Regions from separate parts of the Streptomyces sp. NPDC046900 genome, predicted to be linked through region 1. Evidence: riboswitches for the same ligand, from Rfam matches in the RefSeq annotation. Region 1 holds a riboswitch; each other region holds the start of a gene.

Region 1 (4,574 bases):
CCCGAACTGGCCGTACAGTGGGCGGCCGGGTGCCGGGCGGCGGGGGTCGCCGTCGGCTGCTTCCGTCCGCCCTCGGTGCCCGACGGCATCTCACGGCTGCGGCTGACCGCTCGTGCCGACCTCACCGACGGTCAGATCGAGCACGCCGTGGGGGTGATCGGCGAAACGCGACCGTGAGTCGGCGAAACGGCCGTGCCTCGCGCGCCGTACGGGTGATGCCTACGAGCTCGTACGAAGAGAGTGGGGGAGGAATTGCTACGGAAGTGACTCGGAAAGCGGTTCGAAATTGGCCGATTTGCTACCGAGTCGCAGGAACGTGATCACCTCAGTTCGGTCAGGAACTCCTTCCAGGCGTCGGGGCCGAAGACCAGGGCGGGTCCGCTCACGTTCTTCGAGTCGCGCACGGCCACCAGGCCGGACCAGCGTCCGGGGCCGGGCAGAGCGGTCTCGACGCAGTTGTTCATTCCCGTGCTGCGACTGCTGCGCAGCCACCGCACTCCGTGCAGCAAGGTGCTGGAAGGGATGTGTCGAGGCAGTGCTGACATGGTGACTCCTTATGCGTCGCCGGCCAACGCGGCGATGTAATCCAACGTGTCCTCGGGGGAAAGGGCGTGGATCCGAAGGGAGTTGAAGGCCTCGCTGTAGGCCTGGAGGTCTTCTTTCCGCTCCAGGTAGAGGCTACTCGTCAAGTGGTCGAGAACAACTACATCCAGATCAGATCTGCTCGGAAATGAGAAGATAACGAAAGGTCCGGTAACGCCGATATGCGCCCCGGCGGCGAACGGCAGGACCTGGAGCCGGACCTGGGGCAGTCTGGCCGCGTCCAGGAGCCGTTGCAGCTGGCGCGCCATGACCTTCGGACCCCCGACCTCCCGGTGCAGCACCGCCTCGTCCAGAACCGCCCACAGGCTCAGCGGCGGATCGGCGCGCAGCACGTCCTGCCGGGCCAGCCGCACCTCCACCAGGGCGTCCAGCTTGTCGTCCTCCAGGCCGCCGACGGCGGCCCAGGTCACGGCCCGGGCGTACTCGGGCGTCTGGAGCAGCCCCGGCACCACGGAGGTCTCCAGCGTGCGTATCCCGCTCGCCTGTGACTCCAGGCTGATGAAATCGCGGTAGGTCGGCGGCAACACCCCGCGGTAGGCGTTCCACCAGTTCTGCCGCCCGCCGCCGTCCTCCGAGCCCGCGAGCATGAGCAGCAGCTCCCGCAGCTCGGGCTCCTCGACACCGTACGCGTCCAGCAGCCGGCCCACGTCGGCCGGTTTGACCCCGCTGGCACCCGTCTCGATCCGGCTCACCTTGGACTGGTGCCAGCCGACCAGGGCGGCTGCCTCACCGCTCGTGAGCCTCGTCCGGGCGCGCAGGTCGCGCAATTCGGCGCCGAGTTTGCGGCGGCGCACCGCTGGTCCGTACTGCATGGCCGACTCCCTCCGCATGGCGCGCGGTTTTCACGGCGACGGTAGAGGATGAGCCCCGGGGTCGCCCAAATACGGTCGGTCGTCGGAGAGTTCACCGCTTTGGGCGACAGATATATGCATATCTCGGGGGATCGCACCCGACAGGGGCCAGGTGATGGCAGGCTGGCGAGCAGCACCAAGTCCGGAACCGTTACTCGAACCAACCCCTCGTGTCGGACTCCGGTCCCGTGGGAAAGGGACGACGTCGCCATGGCAGATCATCAGGAAGCATCCGTCACTCTGCCGAGCGATCCCGCCTCGGTCTCCGCCGCCCGGAAATATGTCTCCGACATTCTCATCGAATGGGGACTGCCGGGCGACGCCGAAGTCGCCGACACCGTACGGCTGATCGTGTCCGAACTCGCCACGAACGCCGTCCAGCACACCCTGGGGCAGTCACCCACGTTCACGGTGGACGTCGTCCTCGACCGGGACGAGTTATTGCGCATCGCCGTCACCGACAGCCACCCGCGTTTCCCCAAACGCCTGCCCGCGGCCGTGCAACAGGACAACGGCCGCGGAATGGTGATCATCCGCTGGCTCGCCGCGGAGTACGGCGGCAAGCTGAGCGTGCGGCCCACCCGCGAGGGCGGCAAGACGGTCGCGATCGAACTGCCGTGGGCCGCACCCGTGGAGCCGGTCGCGGCGGGCGGCCAGCAGGGCCCCTGAGACCCGGCCGGCGCACTCGGCGCCGTGTCGTCTCGTCGCCCCGGGCGGGACCGGCGGCCGCACGTCAGCGAGAGGGCCCGGGGGTGTCCCGGCCGTCCGCCTGGTCCGTCGTCCGGTGATCGGTGATCGTGCGCTGGACCATCCGCGGCATGACACGCCACAGGCCGACGTAGACCAGGAAGGTGCTCGCACTGGCGGCGATACCGGCGATGCGACCCATGGCCACGTCCACCACCAGCAGCACCGACCCGGTGAACGCCAGCGTCAGGACCACAAGCCCGAGCGCGGCGAGGCGGGACGAGATCCGCACCACGGAGGGCTTCACACGCTGCTGGAAGAGGGTGCGGTGCAGCGCCGCGGGCGAGGTGAACAGGGCTGCGGCCAACACGGCCAGCAGGAGGGTGGTGACGTACGTGATGCGCTGGACCGTGTCGAGGGACGGGAAGCGCGAGGTGAAGGCGAGGGTCAGCAGGAACGCGAAGAGGATCTGCACCCCGGTCTGGGTGACCCGCAGCTCCTGAAGCAACTCGGAGAAGTTGCGGTCGGCGCGCTCCAGGGGTGTCTCGTTCCGATCCTGGTGAGGTAGTGGGTCGGCCATGGTGAACAAGTAACCGATTCGACCCGGCGCACGCCCCGGCGGGGTGGCGGCGCGCCGTGCCGCCACCCCGCAGGTCGAATCAGCTGACCCGTCCGTACCACACGCTCTTCGTCCAGATCTTCTGGAGCCTCACTACGTCCCCGGTCCTCGGGGAGTGCCAGATCCTTCCCTTCCCGGCGTAGATGCCGACGTGGTAGACGCTGCGGCCCCAGTGGAAGAACACCAGGTCTCCCGCCCTGCGGTGCGACGCGGAGATGTGGCGCGTCTTGTTGTACTGTGCCGCGGCGGTGCGGGGCAGCTTCTTGCCGGCCTTGTTGAACGCGTACACCGTGAGCCCCGAGCAGTCGAAGCGGCGCGGGCCGGTGGCACCGTACTGGTACGGCGATCCCTTCTTGGACGCCGCGATCTGCAGCGCCTTGGTAGCCGGAGCCGCGGCGGCGGCGTCGGTTGCGAGGCCGGGGGCCACGATGCTGCCGCCGACGGCGGCGAGAGTGAGAGCCGAGGCCGTGCCGGCCCGGGTCAGCAGCGACGGGACACGATTGAGCGCAGTCATGCGCAACCCTTCGTCAGCCGCCTGTGAAGGATGTCCTGTCGGATTCGGGCTGGCGAAGTAGCCCGGCCGCTCACGCGGCTTCACCCCAAGGACCGCCCGGATCTCTCCGGCGGCCCGCCTTGCTGGGTCCTCCACTCCTGCCGATCCATTTCTGTCGACCCGTCATCCGGGCGGCGGCAGGATTCGGCGTCCGCCCGGACCGCCCCGCCGTGGTGGCGGGGGCTTGTCGTCAGCAAGGGATCTTCACTCACGAGTGTCCAAAAAACACAATGGAACCGGTGGTTTGTGGCATTACTCACCACTCACCCGTTCGGCTGGACAGCCCTTTGTTCGGGCCGCGTTGAGGGGTGGGACGAGGCCCGGACCTGCGGTGGAACACCTCATCCTGGCCCAAGGGCAAGCGCGTTGCGCATGCCTCGCGGGCCCTTGGGATCATGGACGTCTACTCCGAGTGTGGGTAACCCGTTCGGCGCGTTTGAGCCGCGGTAAAGGGGTAGGGGTCGCCGCCCGATGCGCGGTGCGCGGCGACCGTCCAGTCAACTGCCCCGCCCCCGCGCACCAGTCACTACCCGTCAGCCAGCCGTCCCGCGCGGCGGTGGAGGACGGCGGAGCCGTCGCTCAGGCCGGCCCCGCATCCGCACCGATCCATCAGCTCAGTCGTCCGGTCCGGGAGGCACCGTGACACGGGCCGCGCGGCGTTCGCCGTCCAGGACGCGCAGCGCCCGGGCGAGCGTGCGGCCGTGCAGTTCGCTCTCCCCGCGCTGGTGCATCAGCGCCAGGGCCTCGCGCAGGGCCACCGCTTTGCCGACCAGGGCCTGGGCGGCGCGCAGTGAGCCGTAGGTGTCCCCGGAGTGCGCGGGGTTGATGCGGCCGACGAGGTCGACCACGTCGAGGTAACGGTCGATCAGTTCGGCTTCCGCACGGGTCAGCGGGGGCAGCGGAGGCAGTTCGGGCGGCAGCATCGACGGCTCACCTCGCGCCGGGCGCGGTGCGCGACGCCTTGCGGCTCGGGATGATGCGATCGACCAGCCCGTACTCCACCGCAGCCGGGGCGTCGAGGATCTTGTCCCGCTCGATGTCGGCTGCGATCCGCTCGGGACTCTGCCCGGTGTGCCGCGCGAGCATCTCCTCCAGCCGCCTGCGCGTGCGGATGAGCTCCTCGGCCTGGATGGCCAGATCGGTGGCCTGTCCCTGGATGGGCTCCGGCAGGGACGGCTGGTGGATCAGTACGCGTGCGCCCGGCAGCGCGAACCGCTTGCCCGGCGTGCCCGCGGCGAGCAGAACGGCCGCGGCGGACGCC
Region 2 (4,574 bases), on a different contig from region 1:
GCGGAAAAAGGCAGCTTGAATAAGTCCCTGCCGAATATCTCTCTCTTTGTATACGTCGCCCATGTTAATGACGCAGTCCCGACATGTTTACGGCATGTTGCGAAGTCCTCACGCGCTCCGCCCGGTCCGTCGTGCCGGGAATGCGCAGCCGGTGTGCCGCGGTCGCACGCTCGGTGTGCACGGCCGTGATGGCCCGCGCCCGCTCGCTGTCCCCGCGTGCGACGGCGTCCACGATGCCGCCGTGCTCCGCCCAGGACTCCACCGGGCCGGCCGGTGCCTCGACCGCGTACATCCAAGAGATCTTGTGCCGCAGCTGGGCCAGCGTGGAGGTCAGCGCGGGGCTTCCGCAGGCCTGCGCCAGCGTCTCGTGGAACCAGCCGCCCAGGGAGCGCAGATCTTCGCTGCCGCCCTTCCTGGCCCGCTCCTGACCCAGTCTGACCAGGCCGCGCAGCACCTTGAGATGGGCCTCGGTGCGGCGCTGCGCGGCCCGCGCGGCACTCAGCGGCTCCAGCAGCATCCGCATCTCCAGCAGGTCGGCGGCCTCCTGTTCGGTGGGCTCCGCCACGCACGCGCCCGCGTGCCTGCGGGTCACGACGAACCCCTCGGCCTCCAGCGTGCGCAGCGCCTCGCGCACGGGGACGCGGGAGACGCCGTACCGGCGCGCGAGAAGCTCCTCGGTGAGCCGGCTGCCGCGCTCGTAGACACCCGCGACGATGTCATCACGGATCGCCGTGCATACCGAGTGCGCCGGAATACGCATGCCCGACCTCCGCCTTAATCCCCGCGAAACGTCGCCGATTGACGTGTTCAACCGACTCTATTGCAGCGGACCGGAATTTCCGACCGCGGGCCGGAATCCATGGATATTTTTTGGACAGACAGCAGTTCGAAAGAGGAAGGCCCCGGCTGCTGAGCCGGGGCCTTCCAAGGGTGCGCGCCTGCTTCGGGCGGGTCGTCAGACGTTCACGCCGTGCGACCGCAGATAGGCGACCGGGTCGATGTCCGAGCCGTACTCCGGGGATGTACGGGCCTCGAAGTGCAGGTGCGGCCCGGTGACATTGCCGGTGGCCCCGGACAGGCCGATCTGCCGGCCCGGAGTGACCGTCTCGCCCACGAAGACACCGATCGACGACAGGTGGCCGTACTGCGTGTAGGTGCCGTCGTTCATCTTGATGACGATCTGGTTGCCGTACGCACCGCCCCAGCCCGTCTCGACGACGGTGCCGGAGCCGACCGCGTGCACGGGCGTGCCGGTCCCGGCGTGGAAGTCGATGCCGGTGTGGGTGCCGGACGACCACAGGGAGCCGCCGGTCTTGTAGCCGGTCGAGACATACGAGTGGGAGATCGGCGCCACATACGCGTTCAGGCGCCGGCGCTCGGCCTCGCGGGCGGCGCGCTCCTTGGCCTCGCGCTCCTGCGCGGCCTTCACCGTGGCACGCACACGCGCCGCCTGCTCGGCCTTCTTCTGCTCCGCGGCCTGCCTCTGGGCGGCGGCCTGTGCGTCGATCTTCTGGGCGACCGAGTCGCCGAGGGTGACGGCCTGCATCAGGCCGGTCTGCTGGACGGGGTCGCCGGCGGCGAGCGCCGGAGTGGTCAGAGCGCCGATGACACCGGTGGTGGTGAGCGCCGCGACGCCCACGGCGTTGGTGGTCGTGCGCATGACGCGGCTCGGCCGCCGGTGCTTCCCGGTGGCGCAGGTGAACGCCATGAAGTGGCTGGTCCTTTCCTTCCTTCTCGCCTACCGGGTTAGCTGACGGGTTCGGAGCAGGAAGGTCTCCTACGGGCGTGTGCCCGATTCACCCCAGGGACTTGTGCCCGCCAGGCCACGAGGGCGGCGACAGCGGGCTCCGTCGGCCGCGTAGGCGGCCACGAAAGGTGGGTCCCCGGCTCCCCTGGCTCGCGCCGTACGGGGACTCGGCGATGGCTGTCCGGCGCCGCGGGTGCGACGCACTGTCCGACGGACAGCCTGAGAGACGCTAAGAGGACGGTCTTTCAATCACCAAACCGAACAGAGCGTTTGTAGTGCATCCCACAGGGCAGAGAGGCAACCTCTATGGCAATACGGACAAACAGCACACAAGTGGGGCCCTGGTGCCGGAAGAGGCACCAGGGCCCTCTTGTCCCCGCCGTGCGACGCGCGCCCGTCTTTCAACCACGTCGCGATCGCACGGGGTTGCGCCTCGCGGGCGCGCGGCGTCGCTCTACTCGGCCCGTACGACGCTCACTTCGCCGATACCCAGCGCCTTGACGGGCTCCTCGATCGCCGCCGCGTCGCCCACCAGGACGGTCACCAGCCGGTCGACCGGGAACGCGTTCACGACGGCGGCCGTGGCCTCCACCGTGCCCGTGGCCGACAGCGCCTGGTACAGCCTCGCCTGGTAGTCGTCCGGGAGGTGCTGCTCGACCTGGTCGGCCAGCGTGCTCGCGACGGCCGCCGCGGTCTCGAACTTGAGCGGCGCGACACCCACCAGGTTCTGCACGGCGACGTCCCGCTCGGCGTCGGTCAGCCCCTCGGCGGCGAGCGTGCGCAGCACCTTCCAGAGGTCGTCGAGCGCCGGGCCGGTGTTCGGCGTGTCGACGGAGCCGCTGATGGCGAGCATCGCGGCACCCGTGCCGTCGGGCGCGGAGCGCAGCACCTGGCCGAACGCCCGCACTCCGTACGTGTAGCCCTTCTCCTCGCGCAGGACCCGGTCCAGACGCGAGGTGAGGGTGCCGCCGAGGCAGTAGGTGCCGAGCACCTGGGCGGGCCACACCCGGTCGTGGCGGTCGGCGCCCACGCGGCCGATCAGCAGCTGCGTCTGGACCGCCCCGGGGCGGTCCACGATGATCACGCGACCGGTGTCCTCGGCGGTCACCGGGGGCACGGGGCGCGGCTTGGCGGGTGCGCCGGTCCAGGCGCCGAGGGTCTCCCCGAGAAGCGCGTCGAGGTCGAGCCCGGTGAGGTCGCCGACCACGACGGCGGTGGCCGTCGCCGGGCGCACATGCCGGTCGTAGAAGGCGCGGACGGCGGCGGCATCGATGCCCTGGACCGTCTCCTCGGTGCCCTGGCGCGGGCGCGACATCCGTGAGGACGCCGGGAACAGCTCCTTGGACAGTTCCTTGGCGGCGCGCCGGGCAGGATTGGCGATCTCGTGCGGGATCTCGTCGAGGCGGTTGCGCACCAGGCGCTCCACCTCGCTGTCCGCGAACGCCGGCGACCGCAGGGCGTCGGCGAGCAGCCCGAGCGCCTTCGAGAGACGGGAGGCGGGCACTTCCAGGGAGAGGCGGACGCCGGGGTGGTCGGCGTGCGAGTCGAGGGTGGCGCCGCAGCGCTCCAGCTCGGCGGCGAACTCCTCGGCGGAGTGCTTGTCGGTGCCTTCCGAGAAGGCACGCGCCATGATCGTGGCGACGCCGTCGAGGCCGGCCGGCTCGGCGTCCAGGGGCGCGTCGAGGAGCACCTCGACGGCGACGACCTGCTGGCCGGGGCGGTGGCAGCGCAGTACCGTCAGGCCGTTGCCGAGCGTGCCGCGCTCGGGCGCCGGGAACGCCCAGGGCCGGGCCTCGCCGGGCTGGGGCTGCGGATGGAAGTCCATGGTCGCGAGCTCGGTCACTTCGCCGACTCCTCGGTCTCGTCGGTGGTTTCGGCGCCTTCCGGGGTCTCGGCCTGGGCCGCGACCGGCTCGTACACGAGCACCGCGCGGTTGTCCGGCCGCAGCCGGGCCTGGGCGGCCTCCTGCACCTCCTGGGGCGTGACCTCGAGCACGCGCCCGACGGCGGTCAGGGCGAGCTGCGGGTCGCCGAACAGCACGGCGTACCGGCACAGTTCGTCGGCGCGGCCCGCGACCGTGCCCAGCCGGTCCAGCCACTCGCGCTCCAACTGGGCCTGGGCGCGCTCCATTTCCTCGTCCGTGGGGCCCTCCTCGGCGAACCGGGCGAGCTCCTCGTCGATGGCCGCCTCGATGACGGGCACCTCGACGTCACCGGACGTCTTCACGTCCAGCCAGCCCAGCGAGGGCGCTCCGGCCAGCCGCAGCAGGCCGAATCCGGCGGCGACGGCGGTACGGTCGCGCCGGACGAGCCGGTTGTACAGGCGGGAGGACTCGCCGCCGCCGAGGATGGTGAGGGCCAGGTCGGCCGCGTCGCACGCGCGCGTACCGTCCTGCGGAAGCCGGTAGGCGGCCATCAGGGCGCGCGCCGGGACCTCCTCCTCGACGACCTCGCGCAGCTGCTCGCCGATGACGTCGGGCAGCGAGCCGTCGCGCGGCTCGGGCTTGCCGTCGTGGGAGGCGATGGACCCGAAGTACTTCTCGATCCAGGCGAGCGTCTGCTGGGGATCGATGTCACCGACGACCGAGAGCACGGCGTTGTTGGGCGCGTAGTACGTGCGGAAGAAGGCCCGCGCGTCCTCCAGGGTGGCCGCGTCCAGGTCCGCCATCGACCCGATCGGCGTGTGGTGGTACGGGTGGCCCTCCGGGTAGGCGAGCGCGGTCAGCTTCTCGAACGCCGTGCCGTAGGGGACGTTGTCGTAGCGCTGGCGGCGCTCGTTCTTCACCACATCGCGCTGGTTCTCCATGGACTCGTCGTCCAGGGCGGCG
Region 3 (4,574 bases), on a different contig from region 1:
GCACGGGGCGCTGACCATGCTGGTCACCGGCGTCGTCCTGGTCGGCCTCAACCAGGCGGACCACCACTCGGTCAACACGTTCAAGATCGGTGTCAAACTGGCCCTGCTGATCGTGATTCTCGGCCTGGTCTACGTCAAGCGGGACGAGGAGAAGATCGACAAGGGTCCCTTCGCCCTCGTCGGTGCGCTGACCACCGCGAACATCTTCATCGCGGTGCTCTGGACCTGAGGCCTCCCAGGATCGACGAGACCGCCCCGGCGAGGACCACGCACCAGACGGCCACCGCGATCCACAGCAGGACCTCGCCGAGGCCGCGCAGCCAGGACACCCCGCGGGTGGCGGCGACCGACAGGCTCGCCACCGCCGTCATCCCCAACGGGAAGACCGTCGACCAGCGCCGCGTGTCATAGCGCAGCCGCGGCCGGAGCAGCTCGGCCACCGCCAGCACGCAGTAGAAGACGAGGGCGAGGACGAGGAGGGCGAGGGTGACTGCCCGCAGGACGTTTTTGTCGTCGTTGCTCCAGAGATAGCGCCCGCTGTGCCCGGCTGCCACGAGCCGGGACCCGGCCAGCGCGGAGATGGCGAGCGCGCCGCCCGCGATCCAGTGGTCTCCGGCACCGGTCGCCGTCTGCCGCAGGTCGAAGCACCGCAGCCCGATCAGGTAGAACACCAGCCCGAGCCAGAAGAGCACCAGCGCCGTGTGCACGAGCCATGCCGTCCCCACCGTCGCCCCGAGCAGCGCCGCGAGCACGGCGACCCCCTGCGTGGCCACGCACCCGAGGAACACGGCCCCGGGCATAGGCCGCTCCCAGCGCAGTGCGACCGGGAGGAGCAGGCCCACCCACAGCACGAAGGCCAGCGCGAGAAGTGCCTCGGCGAGCGGCCGCCCGCCCTGCATGGACACTCCCGTGCCCAGCGTGGCGGTCGCCGCCACAGAGGCGAGCGCGGCCGCCGTGAGAGCCTGCTGAGCCCACCGGTCGCGCTCCCACAGCACCCGTACGCCGACGTCGACGACGAGCCCCAGCCAGGCGGCGGCCGTCAAGGCGAGGGCGATACGGGAGAGGACCCCGTACCCGGTCAGATGCAGCCCGACCGACAGGATGCCGGTCGCCATCACGGCGGCCCCGGTGGCGGGCGGACGCTGTGTCCACCAGGTGCGGAGCTCGGAGGTGCCTGACATGCGCCTGATGCTAGGGACGCACACGCGCGATGCGTACGGGGCACGCGCGCGGGAGGGCCGAAAACAACCCCACGCGCGCGTGCCCCGTACCGGAAAGGGAAACCGGCCTCAGCCGGGCCGCACCACGCTGTGGATGATCGAAGCGCCGCCGTAGTAGACCGACTCCTCGCGGACGTACGCGCCGGGCTTCGGGGCGTGGATCATCATGCCGTTGCCGATGTAGATGCCGACGTGGCTGATGTCGTCGTAGAAGAAGATCAGGTCACCGGGCTGGGCGTCGGTGAGCGAGACCGTCGTGCCGGCGTTCACCTGGTCGTACGTGGTGCGTGGGAGCGACACCCCGGCGGCCTTCCAAGCGGCCTGGGTCAGCCCCGAGCAGTCGTACGAGTCCGGTCCGGTGGCGCCCCACACATAGGGCTTGCCGATCTGGGCCCGGGCGAACGCCAGGACCTGGTCAGCCTTCGTCGCGTTCGAGGAGCCCGTGGCGGACGTGTCCGTCGAACCGGTCGTAGTACTCGGCGTGCTCGACTGCGCCTTCTGCTGAGCCGCCTGACGCTGCGCGGCCTCTCGCTGTGCCGCCTGCTGCCGTGCCAGCTCTTCCGCCTGGCGCTGAGCCTCTTCCTGCTTCTTCTGCTCGATCGCGGCGAGTCGCGCCTTCTCCTCGGCGGTCAGATCCGAGAGCAGGTTCCGTGCGGCGGCGAGCTTCGTCTGGATGGTCGTCTTGCTCGACCTGAGGGTCTGCTGCGACTCCGTGAGCGTCTGCAGGCTCTGGGTGGCCTCGCGCCGCTTGTCCATCGTCGCGGCCTGGTCGGTGGTGTACTCGTCGACCGCCTGCTTCTGGCGACTGGTGAGCCGGCCCATCAACTGGGTCTGGTCGAAGTAGTCCTGGGGCGAGTCGGCGAGCAGGAGCGTGGCCGTGTCGGGGGCCGCCGCCCCCGTGCGGTACTGCGCGGCGGCGAACGAACCCAGCTTGTCCCGCGCCTCGTTGAGGCTCTGTGTGCGTCTGGCGACGTCGTCCAGGAGCGTGTCGACGCGCTTGCGTTGGCCGGCCGTCTTCTCCTTGGCGGCGTTGTACTTCTCGGTCGCCGACTCGGCCTGGCGGTAGAGGTCGTCGACCTTTTTCTCGACCTCTTCGATGCTCGGCTTGCCGTCGGTGGAGGGCGCGGCGTTGGCCGTCTGGGAGAGCAGGGCCACGGAGGTGAGGGCCGCCGTCGCGAGGGCGGGGGTCCGTATGCCTGCGATGCGCGTGCCTGAGGGGCGGGCCTTGCGGTGCGGCGCCATGGGAGGCGACTCCTTCCGTACTCCGCCTACCGAGTTAGCTGTCGGGTTCGGGCGGGTGGTTCGGAAGGCGTGCCCTACGGCCTTGCCCCGAAAGGCGGTCGGCCGATTCACCCCGGGATCGGGTGGGTCCCCGGCTCCGGCTGCCGCGAGGGCGCACCGGACTCGGCGGAAGCCGCGCGACCCGGCGACCTTCGCCGGTGGGGGTCGTACGGCCCGCCGGGAACGGTAGCCAACTGATGTGGTCCGTGTGAAGGTTGATGTTCGATATGCCCGATACATTTTCGTGACCTGGCTCATGAATCCGTCGGCCCGTGGTCAATATGGGCAGGTCTGTGATGAGTTGACTCGTTCCTGACGCGGCTGCCGGAGGGGTGTCGTCTTCCTGTCCGCACGGGCTCGAGCGGGGCCCTGGGCAGGCATGTCCGCCCCATGCGATCCGTTTCCGCTGGTGACCGATCGATCCCGGAAGGTGACGGAGTCCTTGTGGCCGAATTCGGAAGATCATCCGTCGGGGAGCCCAGGCGGGCCGGTGTGTTTCCCGGGCGGCGGTCGGTTGTCGGTCGGGCGGCCTAGACTCGGAGAGCGATGAGCAGCCTCTTTGACGACAGCTTCCTGGCGGACCTCAAGGCCACCCCGGCCGCTGAGGAGCAGCCCCCGCCACCCGAGGACGATCACGCTCCGGAACCGGTTCCGGACGATCTGTTCGGCGGGCGTTTCGACGTACCCCCGGACCGTGAGGCGTACTACAGGGACGGCGCGCCCCGCCCGGTCATCGACCCCCAGGCACTGCTCCAGGGGCTCAACGAGAACCAGCGCGCGGCCGTTGTGCACGCCGGCTCCCCCCTGCTCATCGTGGCCGGCGCCGGCTCGGGCAAGACCCGTGTGCTGACGCACCGCATCGCCCATCTGCTGGCCGAGCGCGGCGTCCACCCCGGGCAGATCCTCGCGATCACCTTCACCAACAAGGCCGCGGGCGAGATGAAGGAGCGCGTCGAGCACCTCGTCGGCCCGCGCGCGAACGCGATGTGGGTGATGACCTTCCACAGCGCGTGCGTCCGCATCCTGCGCCGGGAGAGCAAGAAACTCGGCTTCACATCCTCCTTCTCGATCTACGACGCGGCCGACAGCAAGCGGCTGATGGCGCTCGTCTGCCGCGATCTGGACCTCGACCCCAAGCGGTACCCGCCGAAGTCCTTCAGCGCCAAGATCTCCAACCTGAAGAACGAGTTGATCGACGAAGAGGACTTCGCCGCGCAGGCCGCCGACGGATTCGAGAAGACCCTCGCCCAGGCGTACGCGCTCTACCAGTCCAGGCTCCGCGAGGCGAACGCGCTCGACTTCGACGACCTGATCATGACGACGGTGAACCTGCTGCGCGCCTTCCCGGACGTCGCCGAGCACTACCGCCGCCGCTTCCGCCACGTCCTCGTGGACGAGTACCAGGACACCAACCACGCCCAGTACGCCCTCGTCCGGGAGCTCGTCGGCACCCGTGAGCACCCCGTGGACGTACCGCCCGGCGAGGACGAGTTGCAGCCGGCCGAACTGTGCGTCGTCGGTGACGCCGACCAGTCGATCTACGCCTTCCGCGGCGCGACCATCCGCAACATCCTCCAGTTCGAGGAGGACTACCCGGACGCCACCACGATCCTGCTGGAGCAGAACTACCGCTCCACGCAGACGATCCTGAGCGCCGCCAACGCGGTCATCGAGCGCAACGAGTCCCGCCGCCCGAAGAACCTGTGGACCAACGCGGGCGCGGGCGCGCGGATCACCGGCTACGTCGCCGACACCGAGCACGACGAGGCCCAGTTCGTCGCCGAGGAGATAGACCGCCTCACCGACACGGGCGAGGCGAAGGCGGGCGACGTCGCCGTCTTCTACCGCACGAACGCCCAGTCCCGTGTCTTCGAAGAGATCTTCATCCGCGTCGGCCTGCCCTACAAGGTCGTCGGCGGCGTCCGCTTCTACGAGCGCAAGGAGGTCCGGGACGTCCTGGCGTATCTGCGGGTGCTGGCGAACCCGGAGGACTCCGTGCCGCTGCGGCGGATCCTGAACGTGCCGAAGCGGGGGATCGGCGACCGTGCCGAGGCGATGATCGACGCCCTGGCC

What was found. A riboswitch is a leader RNA that binds a small molecule or an ion and turns the genes downstream of it on or off. The one in region 1 is predicted to bind cyclic di-AMP.
Region 2: it holds a riboswitch for cyclic di-AMP, as region 1 does, so the genes downstream of both, ABZ904_RS03410 (M23 family metallopeptidase) here and ABZ904_RS11660 (C40 family peptidase) in region 1, are expected to answer to the same signal.
Region 3: it holds a riboswitch for cyclic di-AMP, as region 1 does, so the genes downstream of both, ABZ904_RS36350 (NlpC/P60 family protein) here and ABZ904_RS11660 (C40 family peptidase) in region 1, are expected to answer to the same signal.

The regions. Positions count from the first base shown of each region.
Region 1 covers NZ_JBEYXD010000008.1:225,247-229,820, reverse strand. The annotation lists partial or broken gene ABZ904_RS11685 (aminotransferase class I/II-fold pyridoxal phosphate-dependent enzyme) at 1-177, shown strand, start outside; gene ABZ904_RS11680 (DUF397 domain-containing protein) at 321-545, opposite strand; gene ABZ904_RS11675 (helix-turn-helix transcriptional regulator) at 555-1,415, opposite strand; gene ABZ904_RS11670 (ATP-binding protein) at 1,665-2,123, shown strand; gene ABZ904_RS11665 (DUF6328 family protein) at 2,188-2,721, opposite strand; gene ABZ904_RS11660 (C40 family peptidase) at 2,801-3,274, opposite strand; cyclic di-AMP (ydaO/yuaA leader) riboswitch at 3,278-3,473, opposite strand; gene ABZ904_RS11655 (hypothetical protein) at 3,928-4,236, opposite strand; gene ABZ904_RS11650 (ATP-dependent Clp protease proteolytic subunit) at 4,244-4,574, opposite strand, start outside.
Region 2 covers NZ_JBEYXD010000002.1:278,469-283,042, forward strand. The annotation lists gene ABZ904_RS03405 (GntR family transcriptional regulator) at 65-760, opposite strand; gene ABZ904_RS03410 (M23 family metallopeptidase) at 956-1,708, opposite strand; cyclic di-AMP (ydaO/yuaA leader) riboswitch at 1,722-1,930, opposite strand; gene ABZ904_RS03415 (pitrilysin family protein) at 2,202-3,590, opposite strand; gene ABZ904_RS03420 (pitrilysin family protein) at 3,587-4,574, opposite strand, start outside.
Region 3 covers NZ_JBEYXD010000059.1:26,670-31,243, reverse strand. The annotation lists gene ABZ904_RS36360 (hypothetical protein) at 1-229, shown strand, start outside; gene ABZ904_RS36355 (tellurite resistance/C4-dicarboxylate transporter family protein) at 207-1,181, opposite strand; gene ABZ904_RS36350 (NlpC/P60 family protein) at 1,290-2,462, opposite strand; cyclic di-AMP (ydaO/yuaA leader) riboswitch at 2,471-2,640, opposite strand; gene pcrA (DNA helicase PcrA) at 3,048-4,574, shown strand, end outside.